2 regions of the Arthrobacter sp. P1_B9 genome follow, and region 2 is predicted to be linked to the other one. Evidence: riboswitches for the same ligand, from Rfam matches in the RefSeq annotation. Region 2 holds a riboswitch; the other holds the start of a gene.

Region 1 (4,403 bases), on a different contig from region 2:
CGGCGGCGTCGTGCACAGCTACGCGGACCACCGCATGGCAACCGCCGGCGCCATCCTCGGCCTTGCCGTAGCCGGCGTGGAAGTCGAGGACATCGCAACCACGGCCAAGACCATGCCCGATTTCCCGCAACTCTGGGAAGCGATGCTGGCCCAGGGACCCGCCGCAGATGAGGACACCGCCGGTGGCACGCAGCACTGATTCCTGGGACGAGTCCGACGTCCGGATCCGGCCGAACAAGAAGGGCACACGGCCCCGCACCAAGGACCGGCCCAGCTACGATGACGCCGTCACCGGACGCATCATCACCGTTGACCGCGGCCGCTACACCGCCGTCGTCGGCGAGGGGACCGCGGACGAACGCAAGATCATCGCGGCCCGGGCCCGGGAACTGCGCCGCAACCCGGTGGTTGCCGGCGACTTCGTCTCCCTGGTCGGGGATGTCACCGGCGAGCCCGACACCCTGGCGCGGCTGGTCAAGATCCAGGACCGCAAGACGCTGCTGCGCCGCAGCGCCGACGACACGGACCCGATCGAACGTGCCGTCGTGGCCAACGCCGACCAGCTGGTGGTGGTGGTCGCCGCCGCCAACCCCGAGCCGCGGACCGGTTTCATCGACCGCGCGCTGGTGGCCGCGTACGACGCCGGCATTGAGCCGCTGCTGCTCGTCACCAAGGCCGATGTCAAGGATCCCGCCGAGCTGCTGTCCAACTACCAGCACCTCGACTTCCCCGTCATCATCTCCAAGACCGCCGACTCCGCCGCTTCCGGCATCGACGCCCGCTCCGACGACGGGCTTTCCGCCCGGCTCGACAAGGACGCGGTATCCCAGCTGCGCGACTACCTCGACGGCAAGGTCACCGTGATGCTGGGCCATTCCGGCGTCGGCAAGTCCACCATGGTCAACGCCCTGACCGGGGCGGAGCGGGCCACGGGAGGCGTGAACGCGGTAACCGGCCGCGGCCGCCACACGTCCTCCTCGGCACTGGCGCTCAAAGTCAACGATGCCCCGGCCGGCAGCTGGATCATCGACACCCCCGGCATCCGGTCCTTCGGCCTGGCCCACGTGGACCCGGACCGGATCCTGCGTTCCTTCCCGGATCTGGAACCGGGCACCGATGATTGCGAACGCGGCTGCAAGCATGACTCCACCGCCGTCAACTGCGGCGTCGACAAGTGGGTTGCGGCCGGGCACGCGGGGCCCTCGGGACCGGCCAGGCTCGCGTCCCTGCGCCGGCTGCTGGGCACGGACCCGCGGATGGAAGCGCAGGAAACCAAGGAACTGGGCACCGTCTCCTAGCCGGACCGGCAACGGGGCGGCGGCGCCGTGCCGCGGCTTCCCGCCCGGCAGCCCGGTTTGACGGTAGTTTGGAACCATGAGCCAACCCGCTTCGAGCTACAACGATGACCTGCGCCTTGCCCATGTACTGGCAGATTCGGTCGATTCCCAGACCATGAGCCGCTTCAAGGCACTCGACCTTCGGATCGAGACGAAGCCCGACCTCACACCCGTCACCGATGCCGACAAGTCCGCGGAAGAGGCCATCCGCGGCCAGCTCTCCCGGTCACGTCCGCGTGACGCGGTCCTGGGCGAAGAATTCGGCAGCTCGGGCCATGGTTCCCGCCGGTGGATCATCGACCCGATCGACGGCACGAAGAACTTTGTCCGCGGCGTCCCGGTCTGGGCCACCCTGATCGCCCTCGTCGATGAGGGCGAGCCGGTGGTCGGCGTCGTCAGCGCGCCGGCACTGGGCAAGCGCTGGTGGGCCGCCAAGGGTGCGGGCGCCTACACGGGCCGCTCGCTCGCCGCCGCCACACGGTTGAAGGTATCCAACGTCTCCAATCTCGAGGACGCCTCGCTGTCCTACTCCAGCCTTGGCGGCTGGAAGGAACGCGGGAACCTGGATGAGTTCCTGGGCCTGACCGAGGAAGTGTGGCGGACCCGCGCGTACGGTGACTTCTGGTCGTACTGCCTCGTGGCCGAGGGCGCCGTGGACATCGCCTGCGAACCCGAGCTGAACCTCTATGACATGGCCGCCCTGGTGCCGATCGTGACCGAGGCCGGCGGCCGCTTCACCTCGCTCGAAGGCGAGGACGGCCCCTTCGGCGGCAACGCCCTGGCCACCAATTCGATCCTGCACTCGGAAGTGCTCAAGCGGCTCAACCCCGGACTCGACGACCTCTTTCAGGCCCACCCGAACAACTGATCCGCGCCCGTAATAATCCGCTTCACAATCGGCGGCTGCCTTTTCCCGGGCTGCGCCGATGTCCTACGCTCGATGCAGGTCACGAGTGCCAGCGCTAAACCCCGGTTTGCTGGCCGGCAACCCTCCAGTCGCGGTGGGGTGCCCCGGGTGACGACCTGGCCGGTCCGGAACGGACCCGGCAAGCGCGGATTCCCACGGTGTGGGGTCCTGTTCGAGTGAGGTCCCATGACAACTGCCATTTTCCCCGCCGCCACTGAATTCCAAGCACGGCTTGCCCTCGCGGCCCGCCCGCTGGCAGCCGTCACCGGGGCCGAAATCCAGGCCCCGCTGATCACCGGCGGCCACGCGCGCTACGCCAACCTCGACTACGGCGCCTCCGCACCGGCCCTGTCCGTGGTCTCGGCCTACCTGAACGAAATCCTGCCGTACTACGCAAGCGTGCACCGCGGCGCCGGCTACGCATCACAGATCAGCACCTCCGTCTACGAGAACGCCCGGGACATCGTGCGGGACTTCGTGGGCGGCCGGCCCGGCGATTCCGTGATCTTCACGCGCAACACCACCGATTCCCTGAACCTGCTGGCCGGCTGCCTGCCGCTGCGCGACGGGCGGCCCGCGGGCGAGGTCCTCTACCTCGACATCGAACACCACGCCAACCTCCTGCCCTGGCAGAATGTCCCGCACCGCAGCGTCGTGGCCGCCGCCACCCTCGCGGCCACCGTGGACCGGCTGCGCGACGAACTCGCCCGCGGCGGCGTCGGCCTGCTGGCCGTCACCGGCGCCTCCAACGTCACCGGGGAGATCCTCCCGATCCGGACCCTGGCCGCACTGGCGCACGAATACGGCGCCAGGATCGTTGTCGACGCCGCCCAGCTCGCCCCGCACCGGCGGATCAATATCGCCGCGGACGACGTCGATTACCTCGCCTTCTCGGGACACAAGCTGTACGCCCCGTTCGGCGCCGGCGTGCTGGTGGGGCGGACGGACTGGCTCGACGCCGGCACCCCGCACCTGGCCGGCGGCGGCGCGGTTCGCGATGCCCGGCTCGACTCCGTCAGCTGGACCACGGGACCTGCCCGGCACGAGGGCGGCTCGCCGAACGTCCTCGGCGCGGCGGCCCTCGCCCGTGCCACCCAGGTCATTGCGGCCCTGGACCCGGAGCAGTGGCAGGCCCACGAGGACGCCATCCGGTCCTTCCTCGTCGAGGGCCTCCAGGGCATCGAGGGAGTAACCGTGCACCGGATCTTTGCCGATTCGGCTTCCGATTCTTCCTTCGCTTCTTCCACTGGAGGCGATCAGCCGGACACCGGCACGATCGGCGTCGTGAACTTTTCCGTGGAAGGCTACGACGCCGGACTGGTGGCCGCCTACCTGTCGGCCGAACACGGCATTGGCCTGCGCGACGGCCGCTTCTGCGCCCACCCGCTGCTCAAGCGGCTCGGCCTGCCCGCCGGCTCCCTGCGGGCCAGCTTCGGCCTCGGCTCACGGCTGGAGGACGCCGAACGCCTGCTGGCCGGCCTGCAGCAGCTGCGGCAGAACGGACTCGGCTGGGATTACGTGGTGGACGCGGGCCGCTGGGTGCCGGCCAACGATACCCGCAGCTATCCCCACTGGGCGCCGAACACCCCGGGCACCGCCGGCGCTGCGCCCTGCACCCTCGACTAGGCAGGATCGGGGCCCGGCGCGGGTGCGGTAAATTCGAAAGGTATCTGAAACCAGCAGGACCTTCCCGAAGGAGATCGCACGTGGCAAGCGCCGGCCCCAGGCTGCACAGCGGAGCTAGGCTCCACAGCGGACCGAAGCTGCACAGCGAGCGGCGCCAGGAACTCGGACAAAGCTTCCAGGACGGCGGGGAGCACTACGAGCGCGTCCGCCCCGGCTATCCGCAGGAGTCAGCCGACTGGCTGGTCCCGGCGGGAGCCAGGGACGCCGCGGACATTGGCGCTGGCACCGGGAAGTTCACCTCCCTTTTGGCAGTACGCGGACTGGCCACGGTGGCCGTGGACCCCTCTGCCGACATGCTTGAGCAGTTGCGCCGGACCCTGCCGGACGTCACCGCCATCGAGGGCAGCGCCGAGGACACCGGTCTCGAGCCGGAGTCCTTTGACCTGGTCACGGTCGCCCAGGCGTGGCACTGGTGCGACCCCGGCCTGGCCAGCACCGAGATTGCCCGGATCCTGCGGCCGCACGGCGTGCTG
Region 2 (4,403 bases):
TCTTCCCAGGATCCTTCCCACAATTTGTAGGCGGCCTCGACGTATTCGTCCGCCCAGTCGTAGCGTTCGTCATGCTTGGTCAGCTCGGTGGCGTTGAAGTTCCGGTGCGCGTTTTCCAGCACGCTGGTGACGATGTTCCAGGCCACGCGGCCGCCGCTGATGTGGTCCAGCGTGGACATTTGCCGGGCGAACTGGAACGGATGGCTTTGAATCACCGACGACGTCGCGGCCAGCCCGATCTCCCGCGTTCCCGTGGCGAGCGCGGACAGCAGGATGAGGGGGTCGTTGGACGGCACCTGCAGGCCCTTTTTCAGCAGCGATGCCCACCCGCCGTCGTAGTCGCCGTAGAGACCGACGACGTCGGCGAAGAAGATCGCGTCAAACTTGGCGCCTTCGAGCTGGCGGGCCAGGTCGATCCAGAGCTGGAGTTCGTTGAACCGGTGCTGCTGGGCTTCCGGGCGCCGCCACTGGCCGCCCATGATGTGGCTGGACGTGTTCATCACGAAGGCGCTGATCAGCAGGCGCGGGCGGGGTCCGTCGAAACGGGTACTGGGCGTTGAAGTCATGGGGTGCTTTCCGCTGTGGGAGGTGGGACGAGGGTGCTGCCGGCGCTCAGAGGCGCTTGTCCAGGCGCCGGGCAACATAGGATCCGCCCAGCTGAACGATGGTGACCAGCAGGATCATCAGGACAATGGCGGTGATCATGAGCGGCGTTTCGTAGCGGTAATAGCCGTACCGGATGGCGAAGTCGCCGATTCCGCCGCCGCCCACCAGTCCGGCCATCGCCGAGTAGGAGATGAAGCTGACGGTCATGATGGTGATGGAGCTGACGAGTCCGGGCTTCGCCTCCACAATCAGGACGTCCCGGACGATCTGGGACCGGCTGGCGCCCATGGACCGTGCCGCTTCGACCACTCCGCCGCCGAGCTGGCTCAGGTTCTGTTCCACGAAGCGGGCGAAATACGGAATGGCGTTGAGGGTCAGCGGGACAATGACGGCGGCCGTGCCGATGGTCGTGCCGACAATGAACCTGGTCACGGGAATGATCGCGATCAGCAGGATCAGGAACGGGAACGAGCGGAGCAGGTTGACCAGCCCGTCCAGGACCCGGTGCAGCTTTGGCCTGTGCTTGAGCCCGTTGGGACCGATGGTGTAGAGCAGGACACCCAGCGGTGTCCCGAGCAGCACCGCCAGCGGGATGGCCACCAGCAGCATGGTGAGGGTCTGTCCCATGGCGACGCCGATTTCGGGCAGGACTTCCAGGATGCGGTCAAACATTGATCAGGCCCTCCGACGCGGCTGTGGTGTGGGTGCCCCTCCCGGAGCGGTCCAGCTGGATCTCATCGGAGACCAGGTAGCGGCCGATCGACGTCGCCGGGTGGAAACCGGGGCGCTGGAGTTCGGCGAGGTCGAGCTGCTCCACCACCCGGCCTTCTTCCATGACCGCGACGTTGTCCGCGATGGCCTTGATGACATTCATCTCGTGGGTGACCACCACGATTGTGATGCCGAATTCGGCGTTGACGTCGGCCAGGTATTGCAGGACCGATGACGTCGTCCGGGGATCCACGGCCGACGTCGGCTCGTCACAGAGCAGCACTTTGGGCCCGGTGGCAAGGGCGCGGGCGATCGCCACCCGCTGTTTCTGGCCCCCGGAGAGTTTGGCCGGATACGTTCCCGCTTTGTCGGCGAGGTCCACGATTTCCAGGGTTTCGGCGGCCCGCCGCCGGCGTTCCGCCTTCCCGACGCCGGCGAACTTCAGGGACAGCTCCACATTTTCCTGGGCTGTGAGGTTGTTGAGGAGATTGAAGTGCTGGAAAATCATGCCGATGTCATGCCGCTTGGTCCGGAGCTCGGCGTCGGACAGGGTCACCAGGTCCACGCCGTCCACCAGGACGCGGCCCGACGTCGGGCGCTCGAGGAGGTTGATGTTGCGCAGCAGCGTGGATTTGCCGGCGCCGGAGAACCCGATGATGCCCTGGATGGTGCCCCGCCTGATGTGCAGGCTGACGTCATCGACGGCCGTGAAAGGTCCCGCGGCCGAACCGAATGACGTGCTGACGTTCTGGATCTCGATCACAGGCCCCCACCTGCTCGGGGCCGCGGCGCTGCCGCTGTCTGCGTGTTCATGATTTCCTCCGGGCTCGCCCGAGGAAAGCCCTGGGTCCTGGCTTCCGGGCAGCGCTGAGCGAAGCCGGGGAGCCTCAGAACACAGTGGTTCTCCATCGGTCCTGGCGGTAGCACCGTCCTCAAAGGAGGGGGTTGCTGCGGCGTCACGGAGCCAGATCTCTCAGCCGCTCGGGATGGTTACGAGTCCATCTCACACGGCAGGAGGCCGGATACAGAAAAAGCCGGTCACATTTTGTAACCGACTCTTCCCGATCTGTTGATCGTCATTCCCGGGCCGTTAGATGCCCACGCGCCAGCCTTCGCGGGCGGGGCACGCGTTCACGACGACGTCCAGCCCGGCGGCCCTGGCCCGGTCCGTCGCGGCGTCGTCGAAGACGCCCAGCTGCAGCCAGACGGCCTTGGCGCCTACTGCGATGGCCTCGTCTATGACTGCGCCCACCCTGTGGGAGTTGACGAAGCAGTCCACGACGTCGATCGGGTGCTTCTCCGCCGGGATGTCAGACAGGGAACGGTACCCCTTCTCGCCGTGGACATCGTCGCCCGGAAGGTTGACCGGAATGATGGTCATGCCCATCCGGTCCCGGACATAGAGGGAGACCTCATACGCCGAGCGCCATTCGTTGGTGGTGAGGCCGACCACCGCCCACGTGCCTTTGGTTCGCATGAGGCGGTCAATGACTGCCGGATCGTTAACATGGGCCATGCATCAACCTTACTCCTGCGACCTTTCCGGGCAATTGTCGAATAAATGAATGATTTGGGTCGGACCCACGCCGGGTGAACGAATATTACGGCGCTCCCGGACGCCGATTTTGCGGAATCGTGCATCTGAAGTTCTAGTAGGTAGTGACCATCCCGAGCGGCCGAGAGACCTGGATCGATGACGCCGCAGCAACCCCCCGGTGACGTGGGACGACCATTCCCACGCCACCGCTCCGCCCTCCTTCGGTGAAATTCGAGGGAGCCGGAGCAACCAAGGGTGCTACTGCCAGGACCGATGGAGTGCAGCAATGACCCCTGAGAATTCTTCCGCTCTGCCCACCTTTGCCCGGCCTGCGTCCGAGGCATTCCCCCAAACCACTTCGGACGCGACGGCGAACGAAGCAGGGCTGCGTGACGCGCCCGGCTCCTCTCGCGGCTCTTCGGGATGGTCCCTGAACGAGTCCACGGACGGCGCAGTGCACGGCGTCCCCGCCGATGGGCCGGCGCGTCACCGCAGCACCACCTTCGGAAACCACCTTCCCCGGCACGGCGGCGCCGCGACCGCGGGAACTGTCCAGGCAGAGACGGTTGCGTTCTGGGAAACCCAGGCTCTCCGCCTCGACTGGGCGGACCTGCCCGGCGGCGCGACGGAGCAAACCAAGCCCTGGCACACCGCGCACCGCCGGGTCCCGGCCGACGTCGAGGCCGGCACCGGACCGCAGATCACCTGGTTCGAAGGGGGCAGGCTCAATGTCGCCTACAACTGCGTCGACCGCCACGTAGCGGCGGGGCGCGGAGACAAGGTGGCCCTGCACTTTGAGGGCGAGCCCGGCGACCGCCGTGCCGTCACCTACGCCGGACTCCAGCGCGAGGTCTCCAAAGCCGCAAATGCCCTCCTGGATCTCGGCATCACCAAGGGCGACCGGGTGGTCATCTACCTCCCCGTCATCCCCGAAACCGTGATCATCACCCTCGCAGTGGCCCGGATCGGTGCCATCCATTCCCTGGTCTTCGGCGGATTCTCCGCCGAGGCCCTGAAGTTCCGGGTGGAGGACACCGGCGCCAAGCTCCTGGTCACCACCGACGGCCAGTTCCGCCGCGGCACCGCCGTACCGGTCAAGGACAACGCGGACGCCGCCGTCTCCGGCGACAACGCCATCGAACACGTCCTGGTGGTCAACCGGACCACTCCCGCGGACGAGCTGGACACCGTCCCGATGACCGCCGGCCGCGATGTGTGGTGGCACGACGCCGTCGGCACCGCCTCCGAGACTCACGAAGCCGAGGCGTTCGACGCCGAGACGCCGCTGTTCATCATGTACACCTCCGGCACCACCGGCAAGCCCAAGGGGCTGGTCCACACCTCCGGCGGCTACCTCACACAGGCGTCATGGAGCTTCGAGCACCTGTTCAGCAACCCCGACCCCGCGCTGCGGGAGAAGGACGTGCACTGGTGCACGGCCGACCTCGCCTGGGTCACCGCGCACACCTATGAGCTCTACGGCCCGCTCTCCAACGGCGCCACGCAGGTCATCTTCGAGGGCACGCCCAACACCCCGCACCCGGGCCGG

The links. A riboswitch is a leader RNA that binds a small molecule or an ion and turns the genes downstream of it on or off. The one in region 2 is predicted to bind S-adenosylmethionine.
Region 1: it holds a riboswitch for S-adenosylmethionine, as region 2 does, so the genes downstream of both, AC1D1A_RS00610 (aminotransferase class V-fold PLP-dependent enzyme) here and AC1D1A_RS09935 (methionine ABC transporter ATP-binding protein) in region 2, are expected to answer to the same signal.

What each region holds. Positions count from the first base shown of each region.
Region 1 is NZ_JBFUAA010000001.1:142,465-146,867, reverse strand. It holds gene aroA (3-phosphoshikimate 1-carboxyvinyltransferase) at 1-199, shown strand, start outside; gene rsgA (ribosome small subunit-dependent GTPase A) at 183-1,298, shown strand; gene hisN (histidinol-phosphatase) at 1,375-2,205, shown strand; SAM riboswitch class IV at 2,283-2,396, shown strand; gene AC1D1A_RS00610 (aminotransferase class V-fold PLP-dependent enzyme) at 2,431-3,870, shown strand; gene AC1D1A_RS00605 (class I SAM-dependent methyltransferase) at 3,951-4,403, shown strand, end outside.
Region 2 is NZ_JBFUAA010000005.1:251,473-255,875, forward strand. It holds gene AC1D1A_RS09925 (LLM class flavin-dependent oxidoreductase) at 1-566, opposite strand, end outside; gene AC1D1A_RS09930 (methionine ABC transporter permease) at 613-1,278, opposite strand; gene AC1D1A_RS09935 (methionine ABC transporter ATP-binding protein) at 1,271-2,080, opposite strand; SAM riboswitch class I at 2,220-2,310, opposite strand; gene AC1D1A_RS09940 (CoA-binding protein) at 2,408-2,833, opposite strand; gene acs (acetate--CoA ligase) at 3,141-4,403, shown strand, end outside.